DNA from 4 places in the Pantoea trifolii genome. Region 2 is predicted to be linked to each of the others. Evidence: predicted binding sites of a transcription regulator. Region 2 holds the regulator's gene; each other region holds the start of a gene.
The links. The regulator Fur, encoded in region 2, represses iron uptake genes when iron is present. The targets are predictions, from matches to a motif close to ATAATAATGAGAACNACTATCAA.

Region 1: the regulator Fur is predicted to act here: its motif matches at 1,274-1,296, upstream of fepB (Fe2+-enterobactin ABC transporter substrate-binding protein).
Region 3: the regulator Fur is predicted to act here: its motif matches at 886-908, upstream of fes (enterochelin esterase).
Region 4: the regulator Fur is predicted to act here: its motif matches at 1,185-1,207, upstream of NQH49_RS15850 (TonB-dependent receptor domain-containing protein).

Annotation. Positions count from the first base shown of each region.
Region 1 covers NZ_JANIET010000002.1:136,968-139,173, reverse strand. Annotated here, with positions in the region: gene entS (enterobactin transporter EntS) at 1-304, shown strand, start outside; gene fepB (Fe2+-enterobactin ABC transporter substrate-binding protein) at 301-1,251, opposite strand; gene NQH49_RS20025 (ABC transporter substrate-binding protein) at 1,443-2,206, opposite strand, start outside.
Region 2 covers NZ_JANIET010000001.1:1,251,384-1,253,589, reverse strand. Annotated here, with positions in the region: gene fldA (flavodoxin FldA) at 1-256, shown strand, start outside; gene fur (ferric iron uptake transcriptional regulator) at 611-1,060, shown strand; gene NQH49_RS05745 (hypothetical protein) at 1,119-1,514, opposite strand; gene glnS (glutamine--tRNA ligase) at 1,749-2,206, opposite strand, start outside.
Region 3 covers NZ_JANIET010000002.1:148,981-151,186, reverse strand. Annotated here, with positions in the region: gene NQH49_RS20055 (TonB-dependent siderophore receptor) at 1-687, opposite strand, end outside; gene fes (enterochelin esterase) at 966-2,206, shown strand, end outside.
Region 4 covers NZ_JANIET010000001.1:3,440,974-3,443,179, forward strand. Annotated here, with positions in the region: gene NQH49_RS15850 (TonB-dependent receptor domain-containing protein) at 1-1,055, opposite strand, end outside; gene NQH49_RS15855 (Rdx family protein) at 1,277-1,564, shown strand; gene NQH49_RS15860 (PadR family transcriptional regulator) at 1,624-2,163, opposite strand.

The DNA.
Region 1 (2,206 bases), on a different contig from region 2:
TTACGGCTACAGCAACGCCATCGCCTCGCTGTTGCAGTTTATGCTGACGCAGCATCACACGCCGGATGCGCTGCTGGGACGCGTCAACAGCCTCGGTACCGCGCAGGATGTCACCGGCGATTCCGTTGGTGCATTAGGTTTAGGTGCGCTGGCTCGCGCGCTGGCACCGCTGAGCAGCGTACTGTGGTTTGGCGGATTGGCGGCGGGATTGCTGGTGCTGCTGTCGCTGGCGGCGCGCGGTCTGCGCTCGGCGCGCCTCGGTGAACAACCGGACGCGCCACAACCCGCCACCGCCGATGCTTAACGGCTAAACTGCCGCTCGATGCTGCTGAGCATATTGCTGGCGCTGTAGTAATCGAGGCGGAAGGTGTCGTTACCTACGGCAAAGATGTCGTGCTGCTGTACTGCAGGCAGATGGGCGAGGAACGGATTCTTCGCCACCTGCGGCACGGTTTTTTCATCGGCGGCGAACAGTAACAGCGTGTTGCCGGTAATACCATCGGCCATGTTTTCGCCGTTCAGCTGAATAATGTCATTGCGCTTGCCCATGCTGGTGCTGCCCTGAAAACTGGCGGGCGGCGCGGCCAGCGTGAAGCCCAAATCCTGCAACAGCTCGCCCTGCGCCGATGCTGGCGTCCACAAGTTCATTCCGCGTCCATCTTCGTAATAGACCAGCGCAGAGGTCGGCTGCGGCGGCAGCGTGATCTTGTGACGCACCGCGTCTACCCGTTGGTCGAACGCTGCAATCACCTTTTTAGCATCGGCTTCATGGCCGGTAATCTCGCCCAGCTGCAAGGTCAATGCCTGCCAGCTCTTGTCGCCGTAGTCGATCACTAACACCGGAGCGATGGTTTGCAGCTGATCGTACAAGCGTAGCGCCGAATCGCCGCCGGTGGCAGCCATCACGATCAAATCTGGCGCTTCGGCGGCAATCGCTTCGGCATTCGGCTGCGAGATATAGAGCGGCTTAACCTGTCGCGCTTTTGCCACTGCGCTCCATTGCGTGAAAAAACCCTGCGCATCCGACACGCTGCTGCTGCGACTGGTAGCCCCGGATCCCACCAGCGGCGCGTTAATCGCCAGCAAAGTGCCACTCAACGTCACGCTGGTAGAGACAATACGCTGCGGCGGCTGTTGGAGAGTGAACGGGCCTTTAGGTGTGGCGAGAGTGCGCGGCCAGGCGGCGTCGGCATGTACATGGGTGCAAATGAAAAACAGGCTAAGTAGCAGAGAAAGAGCGGGGAAACGCATCAGGTTGTCCATCACTTGATAGTTGAGAATAAATATCATTATCAAAAATAAGTGCGGGTGCAAGGGAATTGTGCGTGGTTTCCCTCACCCTGGCCCTCTCCCGCAGGCGGGAGAGGGAATGTGGAGGTGGGCGCGGTCAGCTCCCTCTCCCGCGCGCGGGAGAGGGTTGGGGTGAGGGACAACGCACCAACCTACAACGAATATCGCGCCATAGGTGCCACAACTTTAATCACGCCATTGGCCTTCATATATTCACCAAACGCCTGATAGCGCGCCTGATCAAACTCCGCACTGTGCGCGGCGAAATACGGCAGCGTTGCCTGCCACGCCTCGTGATTGAGCGGCGTATTCAGCTCGGGATATTGCTTAATAAACGCCTGCCACGCTTCCTGCGGATGTGCACGCAGCCACGCCACACCGGCATCCAGACCACTTAAAAACGCCGGAATGCGTCTATCCTGCGCGGCAGTTTTCTGGTTTGCCACAATGATCAGCTCATCATAAGCAGGCACGCCATAATCTTCCGGTTTAAACACCGTTGGCTTGGCACCTTTGTCTTTCAGGTCCAGCAGCTCGTAGTTGCGGAAGATGGTCATCGCGCCATCAATCTTGTGCGTAAGGAGCGCGGAGGTGCCATCCATATTCAGGTTGATAAGCTTCACCGAGTCAGCATCAACGCCCTGTGATTTCAGCATATTGCGAATCGCCACATCTTCGGTGCCCGGCACCGCATAACCGATGGTTTTGCCCGCGAAATCTTTCAGCGAGTGGATATCGCCTGACACCGTGGTCAGCGTATTCAGCGGCTGATTAATCAACGTGCCGACGCGGATCACCGGCACCTCTTTATCCACCAGCGTGTAGAGCTGCGGCTGGTAGCTGATGGCGAGATCGACTTTACCCGCCGCCAGCAGCAACGGCACCGAAGCAGAATCGGCCGGCGCGATCATCTCCA
Region 2 (2,206 bases):
GGATTACGCCGAATACTTCTGTGACGCGATGGGCACCATCCGTGACATCATCGAGCCTAACGGTGCGGTGATTGTGGGTCACTGGCCAACCGAAGGCTATCACTTCGAAGCCTCTAAAGGCCTCGCCGATGACAAAAACTTCCTCGGTCTGGCAATTGATGAAGATCGTCAACCAGAATTGACCAACGAACGTGTTGAGAAATGGGTGAAGCAGATCTTCGACGAGTTGCAGCTGAAAGAGATTATTGAAGCTTAATTCCCTGCTCTGCCCGATGTGCGCGCTGCCTCACATCGGGCAACGGAATTTCCTATAAAAATAATAGCTACGGTTTTTTAACTTTTCCCCGCAAATCTGTAGAATACCCGCAATGGTCATCCGCTTATTCCTCTGGCAGTAGAATGAGGCTGAGTGAAATGGAATCCAAAACCCAAGCGTCCTGAAGACATTAGTGACGTTATCCTTACAACCTTTGGTGATTAAGGACGTTGCCTTGGTTTTCATTTCACTGCTTGAGTTCTATAATGAGACGCAAATGAGAATGCGCGTTGACCTAAACATTCAAGGCCCCTGCGCCGCAAGTGACTAGCAAAGTAACAGGACAATATCCGCATGACTGACAACAACTCCGCATTGAAGAAGGCTGGCCTGAAAGTCACGCTACCCAGACTGAAAATTCTGGAAGTGCTTCAGGGACCCGGCCCCGAGTCCCATCACGTCAGTGCGGAAGATTTGTATAAGCGCCTGATCGATATGGGCGAAGAGATTGGTCTGGCAACGGTTTATCGCGTTCTTAACCAGTTTGACGACGCGGGCATCGTAACCCGTCATAACTTTGAAGGCGGTAAGTCTGTCTTCGAACTGACTCAGCAACATCATCACGATCATTTGATCTGCCTGGATTGTGGCAAAGTTATCGAATTCAGCGATGAATCAATCGAAACGCGTCAGCGTGAAATTGCTACTCGCCACGGCATCAAGCTTAGCAACCACAGCCTGTACCTGTATGGTCACTGTGCTCTGGGAGACTGCCGCGAAGACGATACGCTCCACGATAAGTAATTGAGTGTGCTATGCAGTATAAAAAAACCGGCTTAAGCCGGTTTTTTTATATCTGAAATCAGGCAACGAGCGTTTCCTGCAAGTAGCGCCAGCGCGGAATGGCGGTGCTGCAATCCAGCACCGCCAGAGAAATGCGGCTCTGATTGGTGCCATTCATCATCTGCAATTCACGATACTGAATCGTGACTTCCTCACTTTGCTGCGAAATGATGGCGTGCTCACTGGTGGCAATTCGCATCCCTTCACGCTGTCCCTGCAACTGGCGAAACAGTGTTTCCATCTCATTAAGATCAAGCTGTTTACCCTGTGGCGTGACCATTTTGAAGTCGGGATGAAAGTACGACAAGAACAGATCAATGCTGTCATCACTGCCTTCTGCCTGATTAAAAATACGTTCGATAAGCTGATGTAAAACCACCACGCTATGTTTGGCTTCCAGGGCGAGACTTGTCATTTTTTATCCTTTGATTACCCGCAGAGCAACGGCTGAGAGCGCATAGCCTACCTGAAAAAAAGTTTTTCACACTGGCAAATGGTTTAATTTTGCTAAAGTCAGAATAGTCGCAAATAAGGAATTAATGGCTAATTGCAGGGAGCAGCATAAAAGGTCGTATCTGGTTAAATCGAGACAATAAAAAAGGGCGATTGCTCGCCCTTTCATGATCATATCGTGCTTGCGACAAAAATATTAATCGCCGATTTTTGCCCAGGTATCACGTAAACCAACGGTGCGGTTAAACACCAGTTTGGATGGCTGTGAATAGACGCTATCCGCACAGAAATAGCCTTCACGTTCAAACTGGTACGGCGCCATTGGATCGGCTGCACGCAAACCTGGCTCCACGAAGCCCTGTTTGATTTCCAGTGAGTTCGGGTTGATGGTGGTGAGGAAATCCTCCGCCGCGCCCGGATTTGGCACACTGAAAAGACGATCGTACAGGCGGAATTCCGCTGGCAGCGCGTGAATCGCAGAAACCCAATGGATAACGCCTTTCACTTTGCGGCCATCGGCCGGATCTTTGCTCAGCGTATCAACGTCGCAGGTACAATAGATGCAAGTGATATTGCCCTCATCATCCTTCGCTACTCGCTCGGCACGGATCACGTATGCATTACGCAGACGCACTTCTTTGCCCAGTACCAGAC
Region 3 (2,206 bases), on a different contig from region 2:
GATACCGTTCAGGCGGTAGAACAGCGTGTTGTCATCATTCAGCTTGCCGCCGAAATCAAACGCCGCTTCACCCAAATGCTGGTTGCCGGTGCTGAGCTGTACTTTGTGAATGCTCTGCGCGGTTGGGCGCTTGCTGGTCATCGCCACAATGCCGCCTGGATTCACCTGGCCATACAGCACAGATGCTGGGCCGTGGATCATCTCTACGCGCTCCAGCAACCAAGGATCGATCTGCCCCGCTGCGCCCGCCTGGCCGGATAAACCGTAGCTCAGGCCATCGAGGAATTTCGGCGCATAGCGGAAACCGCGCGCGATGATCTCATCGTTTCGGTTGGAGTTACCGCGATAGTTGGTCAGCACGCCGCTGCTGTAGCTCAACGCATCGGCAACAGAAGCCGCGGCTTGATCGTCCATCTGCTCACGGGTAATCACCGAAATGGATTGCGGGGTTTTGCGCAGAGGCGTGGACGTTTTGGTGCCCGCCGCGCTCTCTTTCGCCACATAACCTTGCAGCGGCGAGGTCACGCTTTCACGCGTGTCGGCGTTTACGGTAAGGGTCTCTTCGGCGGCCACGCTGAAGGCAGCCGGTGCCACCAACAGAATTGAGGCCAGAGAAAGGTACAGAGGATTAAGTCTGAATTGACGTGCCACAGCAGGTATTGCTGAATTTCTTGCTTTAACGGACATAGTTGCCATCTCTATTTCAAACTGCCTTGTAGATGAAATAATCCGTTCAGTCGCCCTCGCCCAACGACAATGGCTGTAACGGATTGAAATATTACTCGCTTGCGTTATTTACGGTCCTAATCTCCCTGCGTGACGTCCTTCACAAAATAATCCACTGATAATCCGAAGGTTTATTAGGCGCGAAAAATCATATTGCAAATGTAAATCGTTATCAATAGCATTTGCATTAGCTTTGGTTAAGTAAAGACAGTGAACAAAATGTGGAGATGGGTTGCAGGATGTTTCTAACAAGCGCAGAAAAAACGACGCAGACGTGGTTGCCCGCCGGGACAGTTGCGCAATGGTTGCAGCAGGCGGATTTGGGTAGCGAAGGCTGGTGGCAGCGGCTTTATGCGGTCGGTACGCCGCTGGTTGAGCGTGACGAAAATGGCCAAACGACCATGCACTTCTTCTGGCGCGATCCCGAAGGACATTCCGCAGTTTCTTCCACCGAACGGGTTTACGTCGATATTAACGGCGTCACCGATCACCACAGCGAAGCGCCAGAAAGTCTGGTTCGCGTGGGCGACAGCAACGTCTGGCATTGGTTGACCGCCATTGAATCTGATTGGCGCGGCAGTTACAGCCTGATTCCCGCCACCGCACAGCAGTTGCCGCCGCAGTTTTGTGGCGACGATGCCGCCTGTCGCGCGCTACAGCGCAAGTGGTGGATCTCGCTGATGCCGCTGGCGATCCCCGACAAATTCAATCCCACGCCGCCGTTTCTCAGCAGCCGCCGTTTTGCCTTAAGCAATGCGCACATGCCGGATGCGCCGGATCAATCCGCCTGGCGCGCGCTGGATGCCGGCATGGCGGAAACCTGGCCAGATACGCTGCAAACCCTGCAGTGGCACAGCACGTTGCTCAACGTCACGCGTAACGTCTGGCTCTACAGCACCGGCACAACAACTCAGCCCGAACAGCGTCCGCTGGCGATCCTACTCGACGGACAAAACTGGGTGTACGGCCAACCGATTTTCAGCGCGCTGGATCAGGTCACCGCCGATGGCGAACTTCCGCCCGCCTGTTGGCTGTTTATCGATGTCATCGATAGCCAGCATCGCGAAGCCGAATTGCCGTGCAATGAAACCTTCTGGCAGGCGGTGCAGCAGGAACTGTTACCGCTGGCACGCCAGCACGCAGCGTTCAGCGGCGACGCCGATCGCACGCTGGTGGCCGGACAAAGCTATGGCGGACTTGCCGCGTTGTATGCGGGTTTGCACTGGCCGCAGCGTTTTGGCCGCATTCTCACGCAATCCGGCTCCTTCTGGTGGCCGCATCTGCAATACATCCGCGACTACGCCAACCGCGAGCAGCACGCGCCGGGTTTGATACTGGAACGGCTGCAACAGGGCGATTTACCGCCGGGCAAGCTGAAGATTTTCCAGGAAGTGGGCGATCGCGAGGCAGACATGGTGTACGTCAACCAGCAGATCGTCCCGGCGCTGCAAGCCGCAGGCCATGAATTACATTTTCGCCG
Region 4 (2,206 bases), 2.2 Mb from region 2:
TCGGAATAGACAAAGCCATACTGGCTAGCGCTGGTGGGCAGATACGTATTGTCGTGCGCCTGCGTTTGCTGCCAGTAAAGGCGTGTGGTCAGCGTATCGATAAAGTCGTTGTACGGCGTCCACTCATCCGCCAGATTGATACCCCAGCGGCGCGTATCACTCTGCTGCTGCGCGGTGCCCCAAACCGTGTTGCCGCTGGTGTCCCAGGTATCGTAATGGCTGTGATTGGTTTTGTGATAGTAATCGAAAGTAGCGCTCAGCTTGTGCTGATCGTTCGGCTGCCAGATGCCGGACGTCATAAAGGCGTCAGAGTGCCAGTTGGCCGGATAAGCATCGATCACGCCGCTGTTGTTCTCGGTTTCCTGACCGTCGCGACGGCTGTAAACAAACAGGCCGCGTAGCTCATCATCGCCGGCGGCGGCGGTGATGCCGTTGTGCCAGCTACGATTCGATGAGTCGTAACCGCTCTGATAACCGAAGTAGGTTTTTTTGTCGCTGCTAAGGTAATCGTCGGCGCTTTTGTTATGGAATGAGACGTTACCGCCAATCGAGGTATTCGGTTGATCCACCGCCGTGGCGCCCTTCTCGATATCAACGCTGCCGAACATGTAGGGATCGATGTAATCACGGCCAATTCCAAAGGTGTTGTTGCCGGTTCGGCTGACGTAAGGACGGCCGGTGGCATCTGGAATCGGAATGCCGTCGATATCCATGCCGACGCGGTTACTCTCCAGACCACGAATGTTGTAACCGGTATAGCCCGCGCGGTCGAAACCGCTTTTGCCGGCCGAGGATCCGCCGCTGGATCCGGTGGCGCTGATCAGCGGCTCATAACGCATGATCGAACCGAAATCATTCGCACCGCGTTTTTGCAGCTCTTGTGCCGTGATGGTGGTTTTATTGCCGGCCTGCTGTTTTGGCGCGGTGACGGTGAGAACCGGTTCATTGCTGGTACTGTCGCTGGCGGCAAAACTGCAAGCGGCATGAATGGCTGAAGATAAGATGGCAACTTTGAAAAGACGTTGCTGGGCCGTTCCCTGAAAGAGTGAAGACATGCGCGAAATACCTGGTTAATTGTTAGTATTCGCTCACTTGCTTGCTGCCTGAAAGTACGGGCTTGGGTTAAAAGACCGTAAAAAAATATGGACTTATTTTATGTAATAAATGATGTCGACAGGAATGTAATGCAAGTGGTAATCATTATCAACTAGCAGTAAGCTAAGATGTATCTTGGACCGCACATTTTGTTAACTTATATATCTAAAAGAGACAGGTTATGTCACAGAAACCAGCGATTACCATTCATTACTGCACACAATGTAACTGGCTGCTGCGTTCCGCCTGGATGGCGCAGGAGTTGCTGCATACGTTTGCCGAGGATTTAAGTGCGGTAACGCTACAACCGGGAACCGGCGGCGTATTTGAGATCACCATTGATGGTCAGGTGATTTGGGAGCGTAAGCAGGAAGGCGGATTTCCGGATGCGGCCGCGCTGAAGCAGCGCGTACGCGATGTTTGCTGGCCGGATCGCGCGTTGGGGCATGTGGATAAGAAGAAGAGTTGATTTTGGTTGGTGCGATTTTCTGGACGGTCGCCATGAATGGCGACCCTACGTTCGTAATGCTAACTTTTGGCGATTTTTTCCGCCGCTTCGTGCAGCGCGCTAATGACTATCTCCAGCGCCTCATCCGAAATATCTTCCTGCGCCAGACGATGATTCAAGGTGTGTTTGATCAGGTGAATCGCCTGCTCAACCTGCGGAATGCTGCGGTTATTCACCAGAATCGCCAGTGAGGTTAAGCGCTCGATAATCGCATCCACATTGTCACGATTCTCTGCCAGCAGCGCCACGCCGCTCTCATTCAGTGCATAGGCTTTGCGTGATGCCTGCGCATCGACCACGCGAATCGCATCCATCTCTTCGAGCAGCGTCAGGTTGGGATAAATAATGCCGGGACTCGGGGAATATTCCCCTTTGGAGAGCTCTTCAACCGATTTGATCAGCTCATAACCGTGCGCAGAACTGTTGGCCAGAAAGTGCAGCATTAACAGGCGGATATCGCTGGCATCCAGCATCCGCTCCCGACGCTTCTTACGTGCGCCTGCACAGACGGTACGCTGTGCGTGATCGGATTGCCATGGAAAATCCCGCTGCTGTTTCATTGCCTTCCTGAGCGCTAATTAAGGGAGGTTGATAGTAGTCTGC